DNA from 3 places in the Streptomyces sp. NPDC014733 genome. Region 1 is predicted to be linked to each of the others. Evidence: riboswitches for the same ligand, from Rfam matches in the RefSeq annotation. Region 1 holds a riboswitch; each other region holds the start of a gene.
The links. Region 1 has a riboswitch for thiamine pyrophosphate ahead of ACF1BH_RS26170 (thiamine ABC transporter substrate binding subunit). Riboswitches for the same ligand answer to the same signal wherever they lie in the genome.

Region 1 (7,780 bases):
TCCAGGAGGCCGGTGTCACCCTGAAGCGCTTCTCGCGCATCAAGGTCGGCATCTGAGCGAGCCGGAACGCCCGCACCACCGCGAGACCGGCCGCCACGGCCGACCGCCTGGTGCAGGGCAGCGAATGACCCGCGGCCCCATTAGGGTCGTACGCAGTCGGCCGCACACCGGCCGGCCGCAGATGTGACGAGGAGGCCATTGCCGCACAGGGATCTGAACCAGACCCACGGCAATGGCCTCCTTCGTATGTGTACGAGGAGAGCTTCACATGAACCACGGTGCCGACGGCTCGGATAAAGCCGGCAATCCCGACAGCGGCGGGAAGGGACGCTTCCTGCTCAAGCTGTCCGGCGAAGCATTCGCCGGCGGCGGCGGTCTCGGCGTCGACCCCGACGTCGTCCACGCCATCGCCCGCGAGATCGCCGCCGTGGTACGCGACGGCTACGAGATCGCCATCGTGATCGGTGGCGGCAACTTCTTCCGTGGCGCCGAACTCCAGCAGCGCGGCATGGACCGGGCCCGCTCCGACTACATGGGCATGCTCGGCACGGTCATGAACTGCCTCGCCCTCCAGGACTTCCTGGAGAAGGAAGGCATCGACTCCCGCGTCCAGACCGCCATCACCATGGGGCAGGTCGCGGAGCCGTACATCCCGCTGCGCGCCGTGCGCCACCTGGAGAAGGGCCGCGTCGTCATCTTCGGCGCCGGCATGGGCATGCCGTACTTCTCCACCGACACCACGGCCGCCCAGCGCGCCCTGGAGATCGACGCCCAGGCCATGCTGATGGGCAAGAACGGCGTGGACGGCGTGTACGACGCCGACCCGAAGAAGAACCCCGACGCGGTCAAGTTCGACGCTCTCGAATACGGCGAGGTCATCACCCGCGACCTGAAGGTCGCCGATGCCACCGCCATCACGCTGTGCCGCGACAACAAGCTTCCGATCCTCGTCTTCGAACTGCTCGCCGAGGGCAACATCGCGCGTGCGGTGAAGGGTGAGAAGATCGGCACGCTCGTCAGCGATCAGGACACCCGGGCCTGACGGCCCCAACTGCCGCGCGGGCACGGGGCGTCGCCCCGCGCCCCGCGGCACCTCCCGTGCACGGGGACGAGACCGGCACGGGGATGGACAACCGCCTGCCGGTCGGACACCGTGCAGGAGTGGACGCGCGGCAGGGGCGAGGCTCTGCTTCTTACGAATAAGACCAGGAGCAAGTGGTGATCGAAGAGATCCTCCTCGAAGCCGAGGAGAAGATGGAGAAGGCCGTCGTGGTCGCCAAGGAGGACTTCGCCGCGATCCGCACGGGGCGTGCGCACCCGGCGATGTTCAACAAGATCGTGGCGGACTACTACGGTGCGATGACGCCGATCAACCAGTTGGCGTCGTTCTCGGTCCCGGAACCGCGGATGGCCGTCGTGACGCCGTTCGACAAGAGCGCCCTGCGCAACATCGAGCAGGCGATCCGTGACTCGGACCTCGGTGTCAACCCGAGCAACGACGGCAACATCATCCGTGTGACGTTCCCGGAGCTGACCGAGGAGCGCCGCAAGGACTACATCAAGGTCGCCAAGACCAAGGGCGAGGACGCGAAGATCTCGATCCGCAGCGTCCGCCGCAAGGCCAAGGAAAGCCTGGACAAGCTGGTCAAGGACAAGGAGACCGGCGAGGACGAGGTCCGCCGCGCGGAGAAGGAGCTCGACGACACCACCGCGAAGTACGTCGCGCAGGTGGACGAGCTGCTCAAGCACAAGGAATCCGAGCTCCTCGAGGTCTGATGAACGAGTCATCCTGGGGCTCCTCGCCCGGCGCCGGTCCTTGGGGGCCGGCGCCGGACCACGGGGCGGCCCCCGCGCCGCATGGGGCGGCGTCCCCCGCCGCGGCGGGGCACTCATACGACGGGGGAGCGGTCGCCCGGACCCGCCCGCTGCCCGTCGTGCCCGACACCGGCGGACACCAGGACGACGACCGGGACCACCGGGGCCCCCGGGATGACCCGAACCACCGGGACGACCGGGGGGCCACTCACCTGAGCGGCCCCCTGTTCCGCGACGAAAAGCCGCAGGAGCCCATGGCCACGCCTTTCCCCGGTTCCCCCGGGCCCGAGGGCTCGACGGACCCGCAGAAGCCCCACCCGACGGAGCCGGAGAAGCCCAAGAAGAAGAGCGCGGGGCGTAATCTGCGCGCCGCGATAGGGGTGGGCGTCGGCCTCGGCGTGGTCATCCTCGCCTCCCTCTTCGTCTACAAGCCCGTCTTCATCGGCGTGATAGCGGTCGCTGTCGTCGTGGGCCTGTGGGAGCTGACCGCGCGCCTCGCGGAGCGCAAGGACATCCAGGTACCGCTGATCCCGCTCGCCGTCGGCGGCACCGCCATGGTGATCGCCGGGTACGTCCGCGGGGCCGGTGGCGCGTGGACGGCGATGGCGCTCACCGCCCTGGCGGTTCTCGTGTGGCGGATGACAGGGAAGCCGGAGAACTACCTGCGGGACGTCACCGCGGGCGTGTTCACAGCGTTCTACGTCCCGTTCCTCGCCACCTTCGTCGCCCTGATGCTCGCCGCCGACGCGGACGGGCCGCAGCGGGTGCTGACGTTCCTGCTGCTGACCGTCGTCAGTGACACCGGGGCGTACGCCGTGGGGTGGCGGTTCGGGAAGCACAAGCTCGCGCCCCGGATCAGCCCCGGCAAGACGCGTGAGGGCCTGGTCGGCGCCGTGCTGTTCGCGATGGTCGCCGGCGCGCTGTGCATGGAGTTCCTGATCAAGGGCGGTGCGTGGTGGCAGGGTCTGCTGCTGGGCCTCGCGGTCGCCGCCAGCGCCACCCTCGGTGACCTCGGCGAGTCCATGATCAAGCGGGATCTCGGCATCAAGGACATGGGCACTCTGCTGCCGGGCCACGGCGGCATCATGGACCGACTCGACTCCCTGCTGCCCACCGCCCCGGTCGTCTGGCTGCTCTTCGTGATCTTCGTGGGCGCGGGGTGACCTCCGCGCTCCACGCCTGACATCGCCTCCGTCACCGGGTGACGGGAAGCCCCCTGCCGACGGGGAACCGTTGGCAGGGGGCTTCTGCGTGTGCGCACGGGGCCACCGCATGGGGCGGCCGGCACTCCGGCGCCCCATGCGCGGCGGCCCCATGCAGCGGCCCGGCCATCGCGGAACTCCGCACGGGCACGACCGGGCACCGCACCGTCACGGCGGCGAGCTGACCGCGCACCTCGCCGCCTGTCTGCGCCATGCGCCGGTGGCCCCGTCCGCCTGCTCCGGGGCCATCTACGACATCACCCTGGGGCGTAGGGGGGCCGTCACCCACCTCCGTGAGGCCTGGCACTTCTGACCGCGGGCGGGCCGCCCCGTGCCTGCACATCCGGGGTGACCGCCCCCACCCTCGGGACGGCCCGGCCCGCCCTGGGGGTCTGCGACACTGGATGCACCATGCCGAAGCCCGGAGAACTCACCTTTGTCGCGCCGCGTGGGGCCAAGAAGCCCCCGCGGCACCTCGCCGATCTCAGCCCTGTGGAGCGCCGTGAAGCGGTGGCCGCGATCGGGGAGAAGCCGTTTCGTGCCAAGCAGCTGTCGCAGCACTACTTCGCGCGGTACGCGCACGACCCGGCGCAGTGGACGGACATCCCCGCTGCCGCGCGGGAGAAGCTGGCGACGGAGCTGCTGCCCGATCTGATGAGCGTGGTGCGGCACATCTCCTGTGATGACGACACCACCCGCAAGACCCTCTGGAAGCTGCACGACGGCACCCTCGTCGAGTCGGTGCTGATGCGGTACCCCGACCGCGTCACCATGTGCATCTCCTCGCAGGCCGGCTGCGGTATGAACTGCCCGTTCTGCGCCACGGGGCAGGCCGGTCTGGACCGTAACCTCTCGACGGCGGAGATCGTCCACCAGATCGTCGACGGCATGCGGGCGCTGCGTGACGGCGAGGTGCCCGGCGGCCCCGCGCGGCTGTCCAACATCGTGTTCATGGGCATGGGGGAGCCGCTCGCCAACTACAAGCGGGTCGTCGGCGCCATCCGGCGGCTCACCGACCCCGAGCCGGACGGCCTGGGGCTGTCCCAGCGCGGAATCACCGTGTCGACGGTCGGTCTGGTCCCGGCGATGCTGCGGTTCGCCGACGAAGGCTTCAAGTGCCGCCTCGCCGTCTCGCTCCATGCGCCCGACGACGAGCTGCGCGACACGCTGGTGCCGGTCAACACCCGCTGGAAGGTCCGCGAGGTGCTCGACGCGGCGTGGGAGTACGCGGAGAAGTCCGGCCGCCGGATCTCCATCGAGTACGCCCTCATCCGTGACATCAACGACCAGGCATGGCGCGGTGACCTGCTCGGGCGCCTGCTCAAGGGGCGACGCGTCCATGTGAACCTCATCCCGCTGAACCCGACACCCGGGTCGAAGTGGACCGCCTCGCGGCCCGAGGACGAGCGGGCGTTCGTCCGGGCCATCGAGGCGCACGGCGTGCCGGTGACGGTGCGCGACACCCGGGGCCAGGAGATCGACGGGGCCTGCGGTCAGCTCGCCGCCTCCGAGCGCTGACCCCGCGCTGGTACCGTGTGATCGAACAAATGCACATTCCGACAGGGGAGCGCCGCAGCGCTGAGAGTGCGGGGAGACCGTAGAGATACGGGGGACCCGCAGACCCTTGAACCTCGCCCGGGTCATTCCGGGTAGGAAGTTCGGTCATCACTCATGCTGTTGCGCCCCGTGCGGCGCCGCGCGAGACGCGTTCCGACGTGCCCCGTGCGGCGCCGCATGGGGCCGCGTCTCTTCCTGGCCAGCCAGGAGGAACATTCAGTGGGTCACACCAGCCGTACCACCACCCGCAGAGCCGCCGCGGCCGTCGCGGTCGCCGCCGTCACCATGGGCGGAGTCGCAGCCTGCGGCAGCTCCGGCAGCGACGCGGCGGACGCCAAGACCGTCACGCTCGTCAGCCACGACTCGTTCAACGCCTCGAAATCGGTGCTCGCCGACTTCGAGAAAGAGAGCGGCTACAAGGTCCGCATCCTCAAGGGCGGCGACGCCGGGAAGGCCGTCAACCAGGCGATCCTGTCCAAGGACAACCCGCAGGGCGACGTCTTCTTCGGCATCGACAACACTCTGCTCTCGCGCGGTCTGAAGGCCGGGATCTTCGCCCCGTACCAGGCCAAGGGGCTCGACACGGTGCCGGACGCACTCCAGCTCGACAAGGCCGGGCACCATGTCACCCCGCTCGACTACGGCGACACCTGCGTCAACTACGACCGCGCGTACTTCACCGCGCACCACCTCGTGCCGCCGAAGACCTTCAACGACCTGATCAAGCCGCAGTACAAGAACCTGCTGGTCACCGAGAACTCCGCGACATCCTCGCCGGGGCTCGCCTTCCAACTCGGCACCATTGCCGCGTACGGCCAGGACGGCTGGCAGGACTACTGGAAGAAGCTCAAGGCCAACGGCGTGGAGGTCGTCGACGGCTGGGAGCAGGCGTACAACGAACGGTTCTCCGGCTCTGCCGCGGGCAAGGACAAGGGCGACAAGCCGCTGGTCGTCTCGTACGCCTCCAGCCCGCCCGTCGAGGTGCTCGGTAAGAAGCCGGAGCCGAAGCAGGGCCCGACCGGCGTGGCCACCGGCACCTGCTTCCGCCAGATCGAGTTCGGCGGCCTGCTCAAGGGCGCGAAGAACGCGAAGGGCGGCAAGGAACTGCTGGACTTCCTGCTGAGCCGGAAGTTCCAGGAGGACATGCCACTCCAGATGTTCGTCAACCCGGTCCGCAAGGACGCCACCGTGCCCGCGCTGTTCACCAAGTACGGCGCGACGATCGACAAGCCGGCGACGGTGGCGCCGGAGACGATCACCGCGCACCGCGAACAGTGGATCAAGCAGTGGTCCTCGCTCGTCCTGAAGTAACCGCACGGGGCCGCCGCCCCATACGCGCCACCGCGGTGCGCATGGGGCTGCTGGCCCTGCCGCTCGTGTTCTTCGCGCTGTTCTTCGCCTACCCCGTCGCGGCGATCGTCGGCCGCGGACTCAGCGACGGCGGCCACTGGCAGTTCAGCCGGCTCACCGCCGTTCTCGGCGACCCGGACATCCTGCACGTCCTGTGGTTCACGCTCTGGCAGGCGGCCGCCTCCACCGGCCTGACGCTGCTCGTCGCCCTTCCCGGGGCGTACGTCTTCGCTCGCTTCGACTTCCCCGGCAAGCAGCTGCTGCGCGCCGTCGTCACCATCCCGTTCGTCCTGCCCACCGTCGTCGTCGGCTCCGCCTTCCTCGCGCTGGTCGGCCGCGGCGGGCTCCTCGACGACCTGTGGGGGGTGCGGCTGGACACCACGGTGTGGGCGATCCTGCTGGCGCACGTCTTCTTCAACTACGCGGTGGTCGTCCGCACCGTGGGCGGCCTGTGGAGCCAGCTCGACCCGCGGCAGGAGGAGGCCGCACGGGTGCTCGGCGCCGGACGGTTCGCCGCATGGCGCCGGGTGACGCTGCCCGCGCTCGGCCCGGCTGTCGCCGCCGCCGCGTTGATGGTCTTCCTGTTCACCTTCACGTCGTTCGGCGTGGTGCAGATCCTCGGCGGCCCCACCTTCTCCACCCTGGAGGTGGAGATCTACCGGCAGACCGCCGACTTCCTCGATCTGCCCACCGCCGCCGTCCTGACCCTGATCCAGTTCGTCGCGGTGCTGGGCCTGCTGGCGCTGCACGCCTGGACGGTGCGGCGCCGCGAAACCACCCTCCGCCTCGTCGACGCCGCGCGCACCGCGCACCGCCCGCGGGGCGGTGGGCAGTGGGCGCTGCTGTGGGGCACCGTCACCGTCATCGCGGTGCTCCTCGTGGCCCCGCTCGTCGTCCTCGTCGTCCGGTCCTTCGCCGGTCCGGACGGCTACGGGACGGTCTTCTACACCACGCTGGGCTCGGCCGCGTCCGCCGACAGCACCTTCGCCGTCGCGCCGCTCGACGCGCTGTGGAACTCCTTGGCCTACGCCGCCGCGGCCACCGTCATCGCCCTGGCGATCGGTGGGCTCGCCGCCGCCGCGCTCACCCGACGGGGCGGCCGCCTCGTGCGCGGCTTCGACGCGCTGCTGATGCTGCCGCTCGGGGTGTCCGCAGTGACCGTCGGCTTCGGCTTCCTGATCACCCTCGACAAGCCACCGCTGGATCTGCGCTCCTCCTGGTGGCTGGTGCCGCTCGCCCAGGCCCTCGTCGGTGTGCCGTTCGTGGTGCGCACCATGCTGCCGGTGCTGCGCGCCGTCGACGGACGGCTCCGTGAAGCCGCCGCCGTCCTGGGGGCCTCCCCGTGGCGCGTGTGGCGGGAGGTCGACCTCCCCATGGTGCGCCGCGCCCTGCTGATCGCCGCGGGCTTCGCCTTCGCCGTCTCCCTCGGCGAGTTCGGCGCGACGGTGTTCATCGCCCGCCCCGACCACCCCACCCTCCCGGTGGCGGTGGCCCGGCTGCTGGGCCGCGCCGGGGAGCTCAACTACGGCCAGGCGATGGCCCTGTCCACGCTCTTGATGGTGGTGTGCGCCGGGGCCCTGCTCGCCCTGGAACGCCTCCGCACCGACCACTCCGGGGAGTTCTAGATGACCGTCACCACCACGGCCCGGCCCACCGAATGCCGCGATCTGCTGCGCCTGGACGGGGTGACCGTCCGCTTCGGCGGGCAGGGGGCGCCCGCCGCGCTCGACGCCGTCGACCTGGGCGTCGCCGCCCACGAGATCGTCTGCGTTCTCGGACCGAGCGGCAGCGGCAAGTCGACGCTGCTGCGGGTGGTCGCCGGATTGCAGCCGGCCGACTCCGGGCGGGTCGTCCTG
Region 2 (7,780 bases), on a different contig from region 1:
GAGGTGGAGCACATCGGCTCCGGCGGCGTGCGCGACGTCGGCGCGGTCGTTGACGGCGAGGAGTGTGCCGTGGCGGCGGCAGGCGTCCGCGACGGTCTCCAGATGGCGCAGCTCCTCGGCCGCCTCCATGCCCTTGTCACGCAGCTGGACGATGTCCACCCCGGAGGAGAGCACCGCGTCGAGGAACTGCGGCAGGTCGCCCTGGCGGGTGCGGGCGTCGGTGCAGAGGTAGAGCCGGGCGTCGGCGAGGGCCGCGGCGCGGGCGGCGTGGGTCCGGGTCGTCATCGGGTGCTCCCCCAAGGCGGTGGCGTACGGCCGGGAGCTCCGGCCGTACGCCACGTCGGTAGCGGTTACGGATGCGGGTGGTGCGGGCGGGCCGGGGCGCGGCCCGCCCCTGGGGGCCTTCCGGTCCTCACTGATCCGCGAGGACCGGAAAGACAACCCCGGGCGTCACACGGCGAGCGCCTGCGCCCGGCGCTTCACCTCCGTGCCGCGGTTCTCCCGCAGTGCCTGCGCGGGGGTGCCGGGCAGGGTGTCGTCCGCGGTGAAGAGCCACTCCAGCATCTCGTCGTCGGCGAAGCCGTCGTCCCGCAGGAGCGTCAGGGTGCCGACGAGGCCCTTGACGACCTTGCCGTCCTTGATGAAATCGGCCGGCACGTGCAGTGCCCTGTTCTCGCCGCGGCGCACCGCGATCAGCTGGCCCTCCTTGACCAGCTGCCGTACGCGCGTCACCTCGACGCCGAACTCTTCGGCGATGTCGGGGAGGGTGAGCCAGGCGGGGACGAGTCCATCGATGTTTGCGTCAATCTCGGTCACAGGACAAGCGTGCCACCTCGCACTGACAGTCGGTAGCCGGGCGTCGCCGGAGAGGGCCGCGCGGGCGGCGCCGGAGCCCCGGCGCACGGTCCCCGCCAGGCGCCGGGCCCGTCCCCGTACGCCCCGTGCGGCTCAGCGGACCGCGGACTTGAGCGGGACGGACGCGTCGGCGGCCCGCACCCGGTCCAGGGCGGCGCCGCGCTCGATGAGGCGGCGTCCCTGGGCCAGGTCGCGGGGCCTGCCGACCGCCAGCAGCGCCACCAGGACGCCGTCGCGCAGCCAGATGACCGACCAGGCGGCGCCGTCCGGATCACCGCGCCAGACCAGCTCGTCGGCGCCGCCGTGGTCGCCCGCGTACTGGACGAACCGGCCGAACTGCTCCGACCAGAAGTACGGGACCGGGTCGTAGACGGTGGCCTCGGCGGGGTCGCCGGTGATGTTCTGCGCGACGGTGCGGGGGCCCTGGAGGGCGTTGTCCCAGTGGTGGATGAGGAGTCTGCGGCCGTAGCGGGCGGAGGGGAAGGAGGCGCAGTCGCCGACGGCGTGGACGTCCGGGGCGGAGGTGCGCAGCCGGTCGTCGGCGAGGACCGAGCCGTCCTCCGGCGAGAGCGCGATGCCGGAACCGGCCAGCCAACCGGTGGCGGGGCGGGCGCCGATGCCGACGAGGACGGCGTCGGCGGGCAGCGCGGTGCCGTCGTCCAGCACCACGCCCCGCTCCCCGACGGCGGCGACCCGCGCGCCGGTGCGCAGTTCGGCACCGGCCGCGGCGTACCAGGGCGTCATGTGGGCGGCGACCTCGGCGGGCAGCGCCCCGGCCAGCGGGCGGTCGGCGGCCTCGACGACGGTGACGGCGCAGCCCGCCTCCCGGGCGGCGGTGGCGAACTCGGCGCCGATCCAGCCCGCGCCGACCACGACGATCTCGCTCCGCCCGGCCAGGACGGGCCGCAGCCGCCGCGCGTCGTCCAGGGTGCGCAGCAGGTGCACCCCGGGGTGCCCCTCGGTGCCGGGCAGCCGCAGGGGTGCGGCCCCGGTGGCGAGGACGGCGTGGTCGTAGCGGACCGGGCCGCGCGCGGTGTCCAGCAGGTGTTCCCCGGGGCGGATGCCGGTCACCGGGTGGTCCAGTTCCAGCTCGATGCCGAGGGAGCGGAAGTCGACGTCGAAGGCGGCGCCGTCGGCCTTGCCCAGCAGGACCGCCTTGGAGAGCGGCGGCCGGTCGTAGGGCGGGTGCGGCTCGTCGCCGAAGACGGTGATCGCGCCGTGCCAGCCGTTCTCGCGCAGCGCGACGGCGGTCTGCACGCCCGCCATACCCGCACCGGCGATCACCACGCGGGGCGTGTGGTCAGGGGCCTGGGAGGACTTCCTCTGCTCGCTCACCCGGTCACTCTAGGACGGCGCGCGAAGCGGTCCGCAGCACCGCGCAAGGAGATCTCTGACACAGCGTTACGGACCGCTCCCCGCTCCCCCGGACGGCCCGTCCGCTCCCCGGGCGCCGCCTTACGGGGCCCGGGAGGCGGGTACTAGGGTGAGGCGGACACGCACTCGCGGGAGCCCGGCGTACCGGGCTGAGAGGGAGGCTGACCGGCCTCCGACCGTACGAACCTGATCCGGGTCATGCCGGCGAAGGGAGGGGCTGGACGCCCATGCCTCCATCTGCCACACCACCGAGCCCGACGGATCCACCGCACCCCGACGTCCTGGTGATCGGCGGCGGCCTCATGGGGCTGGTCACCGCCTGGCGGGCCGCGCGGCGCGGACTGCGGACCGCGCTGGCCGATCCGGAGCCGGGCGGCGGCGCGGGCCGGGTCGCGGCCGGGATGCTCGCCGCCGTCACCGAGCTCCACCACGGCGAGGAGACGCTGCTCGGCCTCAACCTCGCCTCCGCCCGCCGCTATCCGGACTTCGTGGCGGAGCTGGAGGAGGCGAGCGGCCTGGACGCGGGCTACCGCGCCTGCGGCACCCTGGCCGTGGCGCTCGACGCCGACGACCGCGCCCACCTGCGAGAGCTCCACGCCCTCCAGGTGCGGTGCGGGCTGGAGTCGGTCTGGCTGCCGGGGCGTGAGTGCCGGCGCCTGGAGCCGATGCTCGCGCCCGGCGTGCGCGGGGGGCTGCGGGTCGACGGCGACCACCAGACCGATCCGCGGCGGCTGACCGCGGCGCTGCTGGTGGCGTGCGAGCGGGCCGGGGTGGCCTTCCACCGCACCCGCGCGGCCCGGCTGACGGTCGCCGCGGGGCGTGCCACCGGCGCCGAGCTGGCCGACGGCACCCGGATCGCGGCGGGCGCCACCGTGCTGGCCGCAGGCAGCCTCAGCGGGCGGCTGGCGGGGGTGCCGGACGAGGTGCGGCCGCCGGTGCGCCCGGTGAAGGGCCAGGTGCTGCGGCTGCGGCTGCCGCGCATGCCCCAGGGGAGCCCGGCGTTCCTGTCGCGCACCGTACGGGCCGTGGTGCGCGGGGGGCCGCTCTATCTGGTGCCGCGGGAGAACGGCGAGCTGGTCGTCGGCGCCACCACGGAGGAGCTGGGCTGGGACACCACCGTCACCGCGGGCGGCGTCTACGAGCTGCTGCGGGACGCGCACGAGCTGGTGCCGGGCCTGACGGAGCTGCCGCTGGTGGAGACCTGCGCGGGGCTGCGGCCCACCTCGCCGGACAACGCGCCGCTGCTCGGCCCGACGGCGCTGCCCGGGCTGCTGCTGGCCACCGGGCACTTCCGCAACGGCGTGCTGCTGACGCCGATCACCGGTGACGCGCTGGCCGAGGCGCTCACCACGGGGCGGCTGCCCGAGGAGGCCCGCCCGTTCTCCCCCGACCGCTTCGCCCCGGGCGCCGGTGCGCCGGCCGCCCCGGGACGCGTCCTCCAGGAGCAGCAGGCATGACCCCACCGACCTCCCCCGTCCCGTCCACCCCCTCCGGCGCCCCGGTCACCGTCACCGTCAACGGCGCCGCCCGGGAGATCCCCGGCGGGCTGACCCTGGACCGGCTGGTGGCGACGTTGTCGGCCGCCCCGTCCGGGGTCGCCGCCGCCGTCAACGAGACCGTCGTGCCGCGCTCCCGGTGGACGGACACCCCGCTCGCCGCCGGGGACCGTGTCGAGGTGCTGACCGCAGTCCAGGGGGGCTGAGCGATGGCCGACGATCTCCTCACCCTGGGCGGTACGGACCTCACCTCCCGGCTGATCATGGGCACCGGGGGCGCGCCCAGTCTGGACGTCCTGGAGCGGGCGCTGCTGGCGTCCGGGACACAGCTGACGACGGTCGCGATGCGGCGGCTGGACCCGACCGTCCAGGGTTCGGTCCTCTCCGTCCTCGACCGGCACGGCATCCGGGTGCTGCCGAACACCGCGGGCTGTTTCACGGCGGGCGAGGCGGTGCTCACCGCCCGGCTGGCCCGGGAGGCGCTGGGCACCGACTGGGTCAAGCTGGAGGTGGTCGCCGACGAGCGGACCCTGCTGCCCGACCCGGTGGAGCTGCTGGACGCGGCGGAGACCCTGGTGGACGACGGTTTCACGGTGCTGCCCTACACCAACGACGATCCGGTGCTGGCCCGGAAGCTGGAGGACGTGGGCTGCGCCGCGATCATGCCGCTGGGCTCGCCGATCGGCTCCGGGCTGGGCATCCGCAACCCGCACAACTTCCAGCTGATCACCGAGCGCGCCGGGGTCCCGGTGATCCTCGACGCGGGCGCCGGGACCGCCTCGGACGCGGCGCTCGCCATGGAGCTGGGGTGCGCGGCGGTGATGCTGGCGTCGGCGGTGACGCGCGCGCAGGATCCGGAGCTGATGGCGCGGTCGATGCGGTACGCGGTCGACGCGGGGCGGCTGGCCTTCCGCGCCGGACGCATCCCGCGCCGCCACTTCGCGCTGGCGTCGTCGCCGCGGGACGGCCGCGCGGAGCTGGATCCGGAGCGCCCGGCGTTCTGACGTCCCGGGGCGGCGGGCGTATCCCGTCGCCCCGCGGCCGCTTCCGGTCACCGTTCGGCCGCAGTGCGCCCGTACGGCCGCCGGACTGGCGGCGGTGTCGGTAGGTCCTCGTAGACTCGTCTGCCGTGGATACGACCCTTCAGGACCCCCTGGTCGGGCAGTTGCTCGACGGCCGGTACCGCGTCGAGGCGCGCATCGCCGCCGGTGGCATGGCGACGGTCTACCGCGCCCTGGACACCCGCCTCGACCGCGTGCTCGCCCTGAAGGTGATGCATCCGTCGCTGGCCGTGGACGGCGCGTTCGTGGACCGCTTCATCCGCGAGGCGAAGTCGGTCGCCAAGCTGTCGCACCCCAATGTGGTCGGCGTCTTCGACCAGGGCACCGACGGCACGTACGTCTATCTGGCGATGGAGTACGTCGCCGGGTGCACGCTGCGCGATGTGCTGCGCGAGCGGGGCGCACTCCGCCCGCGGGCCGCGCTGGACGTGCTGGAGCCGATCCTCGCCGCGCTGGGCGCCGCCCACCGCGCGGGCCTGGTGCACCGCGACATGAAGCCGGAGAACGTCCTGATCGGCGACGACGGCCGGGTCAAGGTCGCCGACTTCGGTCTGGTGCGCACGGTCGGCGCGCACACCGACACCACCGGCGCGGTCCTGGGCACCGTCTCGTATCTGGCGCCCGAGCAGATCGAGGAAGGCACCGCCGACGCCCGCGTCGACGTCTACGCCTGCGGTGTGGTGCTCTACGAGATGCTCACCGGCGCCAAACCGCACACCGGCGGCACGGCGGCCCAGGTGCTCTACCGCCATCTGCACGAGGACGTCGCCCCGCCGTCGGAGGCGGTGCCCGGCCTCGCCGCGCCGCTGGACGCACTGGTCGCGCTGGCCACCGCCCGCGCCCCGCAGGGCCGTCCCGAGGACGCGGTGGCGCTGCTCTCCGCGGTGCGCGAGGCCCGGGAGGGGCTGTCCGACGCGCAGCTGGACGCGGTCCCGCCGCAGGCCAGGGAGGTTCCGGCGGGCGACGGCACGGAGCGTACGAGCGTGCTGCCGCGCGCCGTGGTGCAGCCGCCGCTGCCCGGGTTCGCGGGCATCGGGCCGGCGCCCGGGGAGGAGGGGCTGAACCGCACCAGCCGCCTGGAGGTCCCGGCGTCCGAGCCGACCACCCGGCTGCGCCCGGCGCCGCCCGCCCGGCGCGGCCCGTTCGCCGATCCGCGGCGCCGGCTGGTGGCGATCGTCGCCGCGGTGCTGCTGGTCCTCGGGGGCGGCACCGGTATCTGGTACGTCACCGCCGGGCAGTTCACCGCCGTCCCCGCGGTGCTGGACATGGCGCAGTCGAAGGCCGAGCAGACGCTGCGGGACGAGGGCCTGGGCGTGAAGGTGGTGCGCGACTACAGCCCCACGGTGCGGCGCGGCCGCGTGATCGCCACCGCCCCGGGCACCGGCGCCCGTATACGCGGCACCGGGACGGTCACGCTCACGGTCTCGCGCGGCCCGGAGATCGTCACCGTCCCGGACCTGTCGGGCACCCCGGTGGCCGACGCCCGGCGGGCGCTGCGGGAGCGCGGGCTGGTGCCGGGGGCGACGCGCCGTGAGTTCAGCGACGAGGTCGCCAAGGGGTCGGTGATCCGGACGGACCCGGCGGCGGGCAGTGAGCGGCATCCCGACACGGCGGTGGCGCTGACGGTGAGCCGGGGCGCGGCGCTGGACGTCCCCGATGTGACGGGTGACGACCGCGACGACGCCGCCGAGACGCTGCGGGACGAGGGCTTCGTGGTGAACTTCGCCGACCAGGCGATCCACTCACCCGAGGACAAGGGCACCGTCGCCCGCCAGTCCCCCGCCGGTGGGCAGCTCGGCAAGGGCGAGACGGTGACGTTGACGCTGTCGCTGGGCCCGGAGATGGTCACGGTGCCGAAGGTGACGGGGCAGAACGTCGACGACGCGAAGAAGCAGCTGACCGGCCTCGGGTTCTCGGTGGAGGTCAAGAAGCCGTTCCTGTTCCCGCAGGACACCGTCGAGTCGCAGTCGGTCGACCCGGGTGAGCAGGCGCCCAAGGGCAGCACGATCACGATCAGGCTCAAGGGCGCGCTGTAGGGGGCAGCCCCGGCCTCGCGCCCATGGCCTCAAGTTCGCTTGAGCTTCTACGGAGCCGCCGTACGGGCCCGGAGCCGGGCCCCGGCCGCGTTGTCGGTGGGGCCTGGCACCCTGGTGGAGTGAGCAACCATCCCTCCCCCGCAGACGCCGCCGCGCGCGGCCGGCTCCGTAATCCGGTCGGCGGCCATGTGCCGGTCGCCGGCGGCCTGGCCAAGGCCGGTCTCCCCTATGCCCGCACGATGGGCGGTGAAGCGGTCCAGGTCTTCGTCGCCAATCCGCGCGGCTGGGCGACACCGGCGGGCAACCCCGCGCAGGACGAGGCGTTCCGGGCCGGTTGCGCGGACGAGGGCATACCGGCGTACGTCCACGCGCCCTATCTGATCAACTTCGGCTCGCACACCGAGGCGACCGTGGAGAAGTCGGTGGCGTCGCTGCGGCACTCGCTGCGCCGCGGCCGGGCGATCGGCGCGCGCGGTGTGGTGGTGCACACCGGTTCGGCGACCGGCGGGCGGCCGCGCGCCGAGGCGCTGGCGCAGGCCGGGGAGTGGATGCGGCCGCTGCTGGCGGAGCTGGTGCACGACGACGATCCCTGGCTGCTGCTGGAGCCGACGGCCGGGCAGGGCGCCTCGCTGTGCGCGCTCGCCGAGGATCTCGGGCCGTACTTCGAGGTGCTGGAGCGCCATCCGAAGCTCGGCGTCTGCCTGGACACCTGCCATGCGTTCGCGGCGGGTCACGACATGGCCGCGCCAGGCGGGATGAAGGCGCTGCTGGACGAGTTGACGGAGGTCACCGGCGAGGGCCGACTGCGGCTGATCCACGCCAACGACTCCAAGGACGTGGTCGGCGCCCACAAGGACCGGCACGCCAACATCGGCGCCGGTCACCTCGGTGCGGAGCCGTTCGCCGAGCTGTTCACCCACCCGGCGACGGACGGCGTGCCGCTGGTGATCGAGACGCC
Region 3 (7,780 bases), on a different contig from region 1:
GTGATCTTCCGGTCATCGGCGCCGGCCGCACCGACACCCTGATCGACCAGCCCGCCGCGCATCTCCTGCCCGCTCCGGAGAGCGAGGGGGAGGCGGCCGCCGGTCCCGGCCCTCTCTACGTCGTCGGCGATGTGCACGGCTACTACGAAGAGCTGCGTGCGGCGCTGACCGCCGAGGGCCTGATCGACGCGGAGGGCAGCTGGGCCGCGGGCAACGCCCGGCTGTGGTTCCTCGGCGACTTCACCGACCGCGGTCCGGACGGCATCGGCGTCATCGACCTCGTCATGCAGCTGTCCGCCGAGGCGGCGGCGGCCGGCGGGTACTGCAAGGCGCTCATGGGCAACCACGAGCTGCTGCTGCTGGGCGCGAAGCGGTTCGGCGACACCCCGGTCCAGTCGGGCGCGGGTACCGCGTCGTTCCAGGCCGCGTGGCTGCTCAACGGCGGGCAGAAGACCGACATGGACCGCCTGGAGGACCACCACCTCCAGTGGATGGCCCGGCTGGACGCCGTGATGGAGGAGGACGGGCACCTGCTGGTGCACTCCGACACCACCGCGTACCTGGAGTACGGCGATTCGATCGAGGCCGTCAACGACACCGTCCACGACGTTCTGACCCGCAGCGAAGCCGACGAAGTCTGGGATCTCTTCCGGAAGTTCACCAAGCGCTTCGCGTTCCGCGACGACTCCGGCGCCGAGGCCGCGCGCCGCCTCCTCGACACCTACGGCGGCACCCGCGTCGTGCACGGCCACAGCCCGATCCCGTATCTGCTGGGCGAGGTCGGTACGGAGGACAGCGACGGCGAGCAGGTCGCGGTCGAGGGCCCGCACGTCTACGCCGACGGGCTGGCCATCGCGATGGACGGCGGCGTCACCATGGCCGGGAAGCTGCTGGTCACCCAACTGCCGCTGCGCGCCTGAGCGTTGCTGCCCGGCGCGCTGCCGGGGGAGTCGGCCGGGCGCCGTACGGGCGCCCGGTGCCTGCCGCGCGTGTCAGGTGACGGCGAGCCAGACCACCCCGGCGCAGAAGAGGGTGGCGGCGAGGGAGAGCGGCGCGTGGCGGATGCGGCGGATGCGTTCGACGCGGTGGAGCCCGAAGCCGGCCAGTACGGCGATGAGCAGCACGGCGAGCGTGCCGATCGTGCCGGGCAGCACGCCCTGACTGAATCCGAAATCCCCGGTGTGCCGGAGAAACCAGACCACGCCCACCCACTTCATGTCCCACCCCTGTGTGTCGCCGCCGTCCCGCCCCTGGTCAACGGCGGAGCGGGACGGCCAACGTAGCAACTCCCGGCGGCGGGCAGCGGACCGGCGACGGGGCGGGCACCAGCCGGTGCGTGGCCGACACGCCGGTGGTCGTCAACGGCGTTGTCCGTCGGCCGTTTTGCTGAAGACGCCGGCCCGGGCGGCCGCGGCCGCGGCTTCCGCGGCGCGGTCCGCGGCGGCTTCGTCGAGCGGTGCGTCGCTGGTCAGCAGGCGGTGGTAGAGCGGGGCGGAGACGGCGCGGACGACCTCGCCGGTGTCGGTGTCCGCGGGGAGTTCGCCCCGCTCGACGGCCTGCTGGACGCACGGCTGCCACTCGGCGACGCGGATCCTGTAGAAGCGGTGGAGGGCGGCCGCGGTCTGGTCGTCGCAGGTGGCGGCGGCGAGGACCGCTTTGAAGAGGGCGCCCTGGCGCGGGTCGGCGAGCGTGCGGCGCACCAGTTGGGCGTTGGCGCGCAGGTCGCCGAGGAGCGTGCCCGTCTCCGTCCGCGGCAGGGACTGCTCGGCCATGTCCGCGAGCAGGTCGGCGACCAGCTGTGCCGGCGAGCCCCAGCGGCGGTAGACCGTCGTCCTGCCCACCTCCGCGCGGCGGGCCACGTCGGCCAGGTCCAGCCCGGCGAGGCCGCCTTCCGCCAGGGCGTCTCCGGCGGCCCGCAGGACCGCGGCGCGTACGCGCGCGGTGCGGCCGCCCGGACGCACGCTCCCGGGGTCCGTACTCTCGGTCGCCATAACGGGACTCCTGTTCCATTAGCCGGAGGGACTCTGCTACGTTGAGCACCATATTAACGGGACGGAAATCCCCTTAGGGGTCTCGGTGGGGCCGTCCCGCGTCTCCCGCCCTGGCCGTCCCCGCGGACGGGGCGGCACGGAGAGGGGAAGCGACATGGAATACCGGCAGCTGGGCGCGTCGGGACTGCGGGTTCCGCAACTGAGCTTCGGCGCGGGCACCTTCGGCGGGCGCGGGGAACTCTTCGGCGCCTGGGGCACCACCGACGCGGCGGAGGCCCGCCGCCTGGTGGACATCTGCCTCGACGCGGGCGTCACCCTCTTCGACACCGCCGACGTCTACTCCGCCGGCGCCTCGGAGGAGGTGCTCGGCGCCGCCGTCAAGGGCCGCCGCGACCAGGTCCTGATCTCCACCAAGGCCGGTCTGCCCCTGGGCGACGGCCCGGCCGACTGGGGAACCTCACGTTCCCGCCTGCTCACCGCCGTCGACGACGCGCTGCGCCGCCTGGGCACCGACCACATCGACCTCTTCCAACTGCACGGCTTCGACGCCGCCACACCGGTCGAGGAAGTCCTCGCCGCCCTCGACACGCTCGTACGGAGCGGCAAGATCCGCTACACCGGCGTCTCCAACTTCTCCGGCTGGCAGCTGATGAAGTCGCTCGCCACCGCGGACCGGTACGGCTACCCGCGCCACATCGCCCACCAGGTCTACTACTCGCTCATCGGCCGCGACTACGAGTGGGAGCTGCTGCCCCTCGCCCAGGACCAGGGCGTCGGCGCCCTCGTCTGGAGCCCCCTCGGCTGGGGACGGCTGACCGGCAGGATCCGCCGGGGCGCACCGCTCCCGGACGGCAGCCGCCTGCACCGCACGGCCGACCAGGCCCCGCCCGTGGCGGAGGAACTCCTGTACCGGGTGGTCGACGTCCTCGACGAGATCGCCGAGGAGACCGGGAGGAGCGTGCCGCAGATCGCCCTCAACTGGCTGCTGCAACGCCCCACCGTCTCCTCGGTGATCATCGGGGCCCGTGACGAGGCACAGCTGCGGCAGAACCTCGGCGCGGTCGGCTGGAGCCTCGCCCCCGAGCAGACGGCCCGGCTCGACGCCGCGAGCGCCCGGCCCGCCCCGTACCCCTACTTCCCGTACGAACGGCAGGAGGGGTTCGCCCGGCTCAACCCGTCGCCGCTGCGGCGCCCGGCCGGTCGAGGTGCCGTCGTACGCGGCTGACCTGGTGCGTTGGCTGTTACGCGGGGTGCACCGGGGCCGCCCGTCGAGGGGAGCCCCGGTGCGGCGGGCGGACCGTCAGTCGGCCAGCGGGAGATAGACGCGGTTGCCGGCGGCCGCGAACTCCTTGGACTTCTCCAGCATCCCCGCCTCGATCTCCTCGGGGCTGGCGCCGTCCTCACCGCCGAACTGCTCGGTGATGCTCCGGCTGATCTTCATCGAGCAGAACTTCGGGCCGCACATGGAGCAGAAGTGCGCGGTCTTCGCCGGCTCCGCGGGCAGCGTCGCATCGTGGAACTCCCGTGCGGTGTCGGGGTCGAGGGCCAGGTTGAACTGGTCCTCCCAGCGGAACTCGAAGCGGGCGTCCGACAGGGCGTCGTCCCACTCCTGGGCGCCGGGGTGCCCCTTGGCCAGGTCCGCCGCATGAGCCGCGATCTTGTACGTGATGACGCCGGTCTTCACATCGTCGCGGTCCGGCAGCCCCAGGTGCTCCTTGGGCGTGACGTAGCAGAGCATCGCCGTGCCCCACCAGGCGATCATCGCGGCGCCGATGCCCGACGTGATGTGGTCGTAGGCGGGCGCGATGTCCGTGGTCAGCGGGCCGAGCGTGTAGAACGGCGCCTCCTCGCAGATCTCCTGCTGGAGGTCGACGTTCTCCTTGATCTTGTGCATCGGGACATGGCCCGGGCCCTCGATCATCGTCTGCACACCGTGCGCCTTGGCGACCTTGTTCAGCTCGCCGAGCGTCCGCAACTCCGCGAACTGCGCCTCGTCGTTGGCGTCCGCGATCGACCCGGGACGCAGCCCGTCACCGAGCGAGAACGTCACGTCGTACGACGCGAGGATGGCGCACAACTCCTCGAAGTGCGTGTACAGGAACGACTCCTGATGGTGCGCCAGACACCAAGCGGCCATGATCGAACCACCGCGGGAGACGATGCCGGTCTTGCGGCGGGCGGTCAACGGCACGTACCGCAGCAGGACTCCGGCGTGGACCGTCATGTAGTCGACGCCCTGTTCCGCCTGCTCGATGACGGTGTCCTTGTAGATCTCCCAGGTCAGCTCCTCGGCCTTGCCGTCGACCTTCTCCAGCGCCTGGTAGAGCGGGACGGTGCCGATCGGCACCGGGGAGTTGCGCAGCACCCACTCACGGGTGGTGTGGATGTTGCGGCCGGTGGAGAGGTCCATGACCGTGTCGGCACCCCAGCGGGTCGCCCAGGTCATCTTCTCCACCTCCTCCTCGATGGACGAGGTGACCGCGGAATTGCCGATGTTGGCGTTCACCTTCACCAGGAAGTTCTTGCCGATGATCATCGGCTCGATCTCCGGGTGGTTGACGTTCGCCGGCAGCACCGCGCGGCCCGCCGCGATCTCGTCGCGGACGAACTCCGGCGTCACGCCCTCGCGGACCGCGACGTACTCCATCTCCGCGGTGATCTCGCCGCGCCGCGCACAGGCGAGCTGGCTGACCGCCGCGCCGCCCCGCCCGCGCCGGGGCTGGCGGGGACGTCCGGGGAAGACCGCGTCAAGATTGCGCAGTCCACCACGGGGTGATGTGTGCTTGAGTCCGTCGTCCTCGGGGCGCGGCGGGCGGCCCGCATACTCCTCCGTGTCGCCCCGCGCGATGATCCAGTTCTCCCGCAGCGGTGCCAGACCACGGCGGACATCGGTGTCGATCTGGGGATCGGTGTACGGACCTGACGTGTCGTACAGCGTCACGTCCTTGCCGTTGGTGAGGTGCACTCGCCGGACCGGCACCCGCAGGTCCGGGCGTGATCCGGTGACGTAGCCCTTGTGCCAGCCGAACTCCTTGACGGAGCCGTCCGCGCCGGACTCGCCGTTTTCGGGCGTGCGTGCATCCTGCAGAGTCATGAAGACCCAACTCCCTACGCCGGCATTACCCGGTAACAGGTTCGGCGGTCGACGCAGCGGCTTCCGTCCACGACGTTTCACGTGAAACGTCGTCGGGACGAAGGTCAGCGCCCTCTCAGCCCGGTGCTCCGAGCTCCCGCGATTGCAAAGGTGCCACCACGGTAGCGGCCGGTACGGCGAGGTGGCCAGGGGGCCCGGACTTCTTGCGATGATCGGGCGGTGACCGGCATCGACACGTCCTCACCCGCCTCCGCCGCCGCCCCTGCCCCCGGGCACGGACACGGCCACGGCCACTCGCACGGCCACGGCCCGGCAGCGCCCGTCTCCCGGCATCTGCGGAAGGTCATCGCCGCGGTGCTGATCCCGTTCGCGGTCGCCGTCGCGGTCGGTCTGGTGGTGCTGTGGCCGGGCGGCGCCCCCGGCCACAAACCGTCCGGCGTCGGCTTCGACCAGCCCCAGGAGTCGGCCCGCGTGACCAAGGTCGCCGAGGTCGACTGCGCCAGTGTCCATGCCCAGGAGCAGCCCGTCCCCGGAGAGCAGCCGAACGGGCCCCCGGCTGCCGCCAAGGGCCCCTGCGAAGTGGCGACGGTGAAGGTGACGAGCGGTGAGAACGCCGGACGGACCTTCGACACGGTGGTCACCCCGGACGCGCTGCGCCACTACTCCACCGGCCAGGAGGTCCAGGTCGCGTACTCCCCCAAGGCGCCGAAGGAGTTGCAGTACTCGATCAGCGACGTCGACCGGACGGTCCCGATGTGGGTGCTGGCCGCGCTCTTCGCCGCCGCCGTCGTCGTGGTGGGGCGGCTGCGTGGCGTACTGGCCCTGGTCGCGCTGGTGGCGAGCTTCGGGGTGCTGACGCTGTTCATCCTCCCGGCAATCCTCCAGGGCTCGAACCCGCTGGTCGTCGCCGTGGTCGGCGGCAGCGCCATCATGCTGATCGCGCTCTACATGTGCCACGGTCTGACCGCCAGAACCTCGGTCGCCGTCCTCGGCACCCTCGCCTCGCTGCTGCTCATCGGGCTGCTCGGTTCGGTGTTCATCGGCTGGGCGCTGCTGACCGGCAACACCGACGACTTCACCGGGCTGGTGCACGGCCTCTTCCCGCACATCGAGATCCGGGGCCTGCTGCTGGCGGGCATCATCATCGGCTCGCTGGGCGTGCTCGACGATGTGACGGTCACCCAGACCGCGGCCGTGTGGGAGCTGAAGGAGGCCGATCCCTCGGCGTCCTGGCACACGCTCTACCGCGCCGCGATGCGGATCGGCCGGGACCACATCGCCTCGGTGGTGAACACCCTCGTCCTCGCCTACGCCGGCGCGGCGCTCCCGCTCATGCTGCTCTTCTCGATCGCGCAGAGCGGAGTGGGCGCGGTCGCGGGGAGCGAGGTGGTGGCCGAAGAGATCGTACGGACGCTGGTCGGCAGCATCGGGCTGGTCGCCTCGGTGCCGCTGACGACGCTGCTGGCCGCGCTGGTCGTCTCGGCCGACCGCGGACGGCCCGCGGGAGAGGTGAACGGGGCCGCCGGCCGGGATGCCGGTGCGCCACCGGCCGGGGGTCGGGCGGCGGCACGCCGCGGCGGACGCGGGCGGCGCCGCAAGGTCTGAGGGCCACCGGAGGCGGGACCGGACATCGGCGGGAGCGGTGCCGCGCCGACCGGGCCGGAACCGGCACTCGGCCCGGACCGCGGGGGACGAGCGGTCCGGGCCGGGCGCGGGCGGTGGCTCTGCCCGCCGGCGACAGCGGGGTCAACCCGCCTTCGACGCCTCGGACAGGATGCGGTCCAATGCCGCCTCCAGGGTGTCGCACACCTCTTCCGCACCGAGTGGCACCAGCCGGTCCGTACGGTCGAGGAACGCCACCAGTGGTGGGGCGCTGACGCGGAAGAGCGCGCGTTCGGAGCCCACTTGAAGGCTGATGAAGACATCGCTGAGATGTCCGCCTCCGGCAGGTTCGATGCGCACATCGCCCTCACCGGACGGTCTGCTCAACCCGTCGAGCATCAGCTCACGGCTGAAGGCCCAGGTCACCGGCGTATCGCCGGGTAGGTCGAAAGTGAGGCGGACGGCGTACGGATCGGCGCTGTCGAAGTCGAGCTGCACCGGAATCCGGAAGGCAAGTTCCTCGGAAACGAGGAAGCTCATGATCACTTCTGCCTGAACTGTGTCGGTCATCAACGCCCCGCACTAGATCGGGATGGCCGGGATTCGTCCCCCGTGGCCCTATTGACGCCATCGTCTGTCACGTGCCAGCAGATCACAAGGAGTGAGTTTTCAGATACTGATAGAGAAGGCGAGTGTCGTTAGCGTCGCCTCCGCCATTTTCCGTAGCCGCACCGTGACGGAGCGCAATCGGTGCAGTTCCTCGGCGGGGAGAGAAACAGCCAGCGTCGCGGCGACGGAGCCGACTTGCACGGGAATCGCCGAGCAAACTGTGCCAAGGGCATATTCCTGTTGCTCATACGCCACATGACCGCGACGCACCGTATCCAAACGGTGCAGCAGATCGTCCTTGGACCGCACGGAAAAGGGGGTTATGGACTGCACCGGATAGCGGGACAGATGCTCCTTGCGGGAGGCCGTATCGAGCTGCGCCAGAAGACACTGCCCGATCGCATGGGCGTGCGCGGTGGAGCGGAAGTTGACCCACTCGTCCACCGGAGGCCGCTCCGGCGCACCGCCGGCGGCGACCACCTCC

Region 2: another riboswitch for thiamine pyrophosphate. It lies ahead of thiO (glycine oxidase ThiO); the one in region 1 lies ahead of ACF1BH_RS26170 (thiamine ABC transporter substrate binding subunit).
Region 3: another riboswitch for thiamine pyrophosphate. It lies ahead of thiC (phosphomethylpyrimidine synthase ThiC); the one in region 1 lies ahead of ACF1BH_RS26170 (thiamine ABC transporter substrate binding subunit).

What each region holds. Positions count from the first base shown of each region.
Region 1 covers NZ_JBIBYO010000014.1:72,979-80,758, forward strand. Annotated here, with positions in the region: gene tsf (translation elongation factor Ts) at 1-56, shown strand, start outside; gene pyrH (UMP kinase) at 269-1,042, shown strand; gene frr (ribosome recycling factor) at 1,219-1,776, shown strand; gene ACF1BH_RS26155 (phosphatidate cytidylyltransferase) at 1,776-2,978, shown strand; gene ACF1BH_RS26160 (hypothetical protein) at 3,115-3,330, shown strand; gene rlmN (23S rRNA (adenine(2503)-C(2))-methyltransferase RlmN) at 3,429-4,535, shown strand; TPP riboswitch at 4,569-4,691, shown strand; gene ACF1BH_RS26170 (thiamine ABC transporter substrate binding subunit) at 4,752-5,885, shown strand; gene ACF1BH_RS26175 (ABC transporter permease) at 5,921-7,549, shown strand; gene ACF1BH_RS26180 (ABC transporter ATP-binding protein) at 7,550-7,780, shown strand, end outside.
Region 2 covers NZ_JBIBYO010000005.1:396,877-404,656, reverse strand. Annotated here, with positions in the region: gene thiE (thiamine phosphate synthase) at 1-285, opposite strand, end outside; gene ACF1BH_RS15545 (Rv2175c family DNA-binding protein) at 451-816, opposite strand; gene ACF1BH_RS15540 (NAD(P)/FAD-dependent oxidoreductase) at 949-2,190, opposite strand; TPP riboswitch at 2,348-2,459, shown strand; gene thiO (glycine oxidase ThiO) at 2,457-3,686, shown strand; gene thiS (sulfur carrier protein ThiS) at 3,683-3,931, shown strand; gene ACF1BH_RS15525 (thiazole synthase) at 3,935-4,729, shown strand; gene pknB (Stk1 family PASTA domain-containing Ser/Thr kinase) at 4,855-6,822, shown strand; gene ACF1BH_RS15515 (deoxyribonuclease IV) at 6,942-7,780, shown strand, end outside.
Region 3 covers NZ_JBIBYO010000006.1:170,946-178,725, reverse strand. Annotated here, with positions in the region: gene ACF1BH_RS16750 (metallophosphoesterase) at 1-920, shown strand, start outside; gene ACF1BH_RS16745 (hypothetical protein) at 993-1,217, opposite strand; gene ACF1BH_RS16740 (TetR/AcrR family transcriptional regulator) at 1,359-1,991, opposite strand; gene ACF1BH_RS16735 (aldo/keto reductase) at 2,146-3,216, shown strand; gene thiC (phosphomethylpyrimidine synthase ThiC) at 3,292-5,085, opposite strand; TPP riboswitch at 5,080-5,235, opposite strand; gene ACF1BH_RS16725 (YibE/F family protein) at 5,314-6,690, shown strand; gene ACF1BH_RS16720 (SsgA family sporulation/cell division regulator) at 6,832-7,257, opposite strand; gene ACF1BH_RS16715 (IclR family transcriptional regulator) at 7,357-7,780, opposite strand, start outside.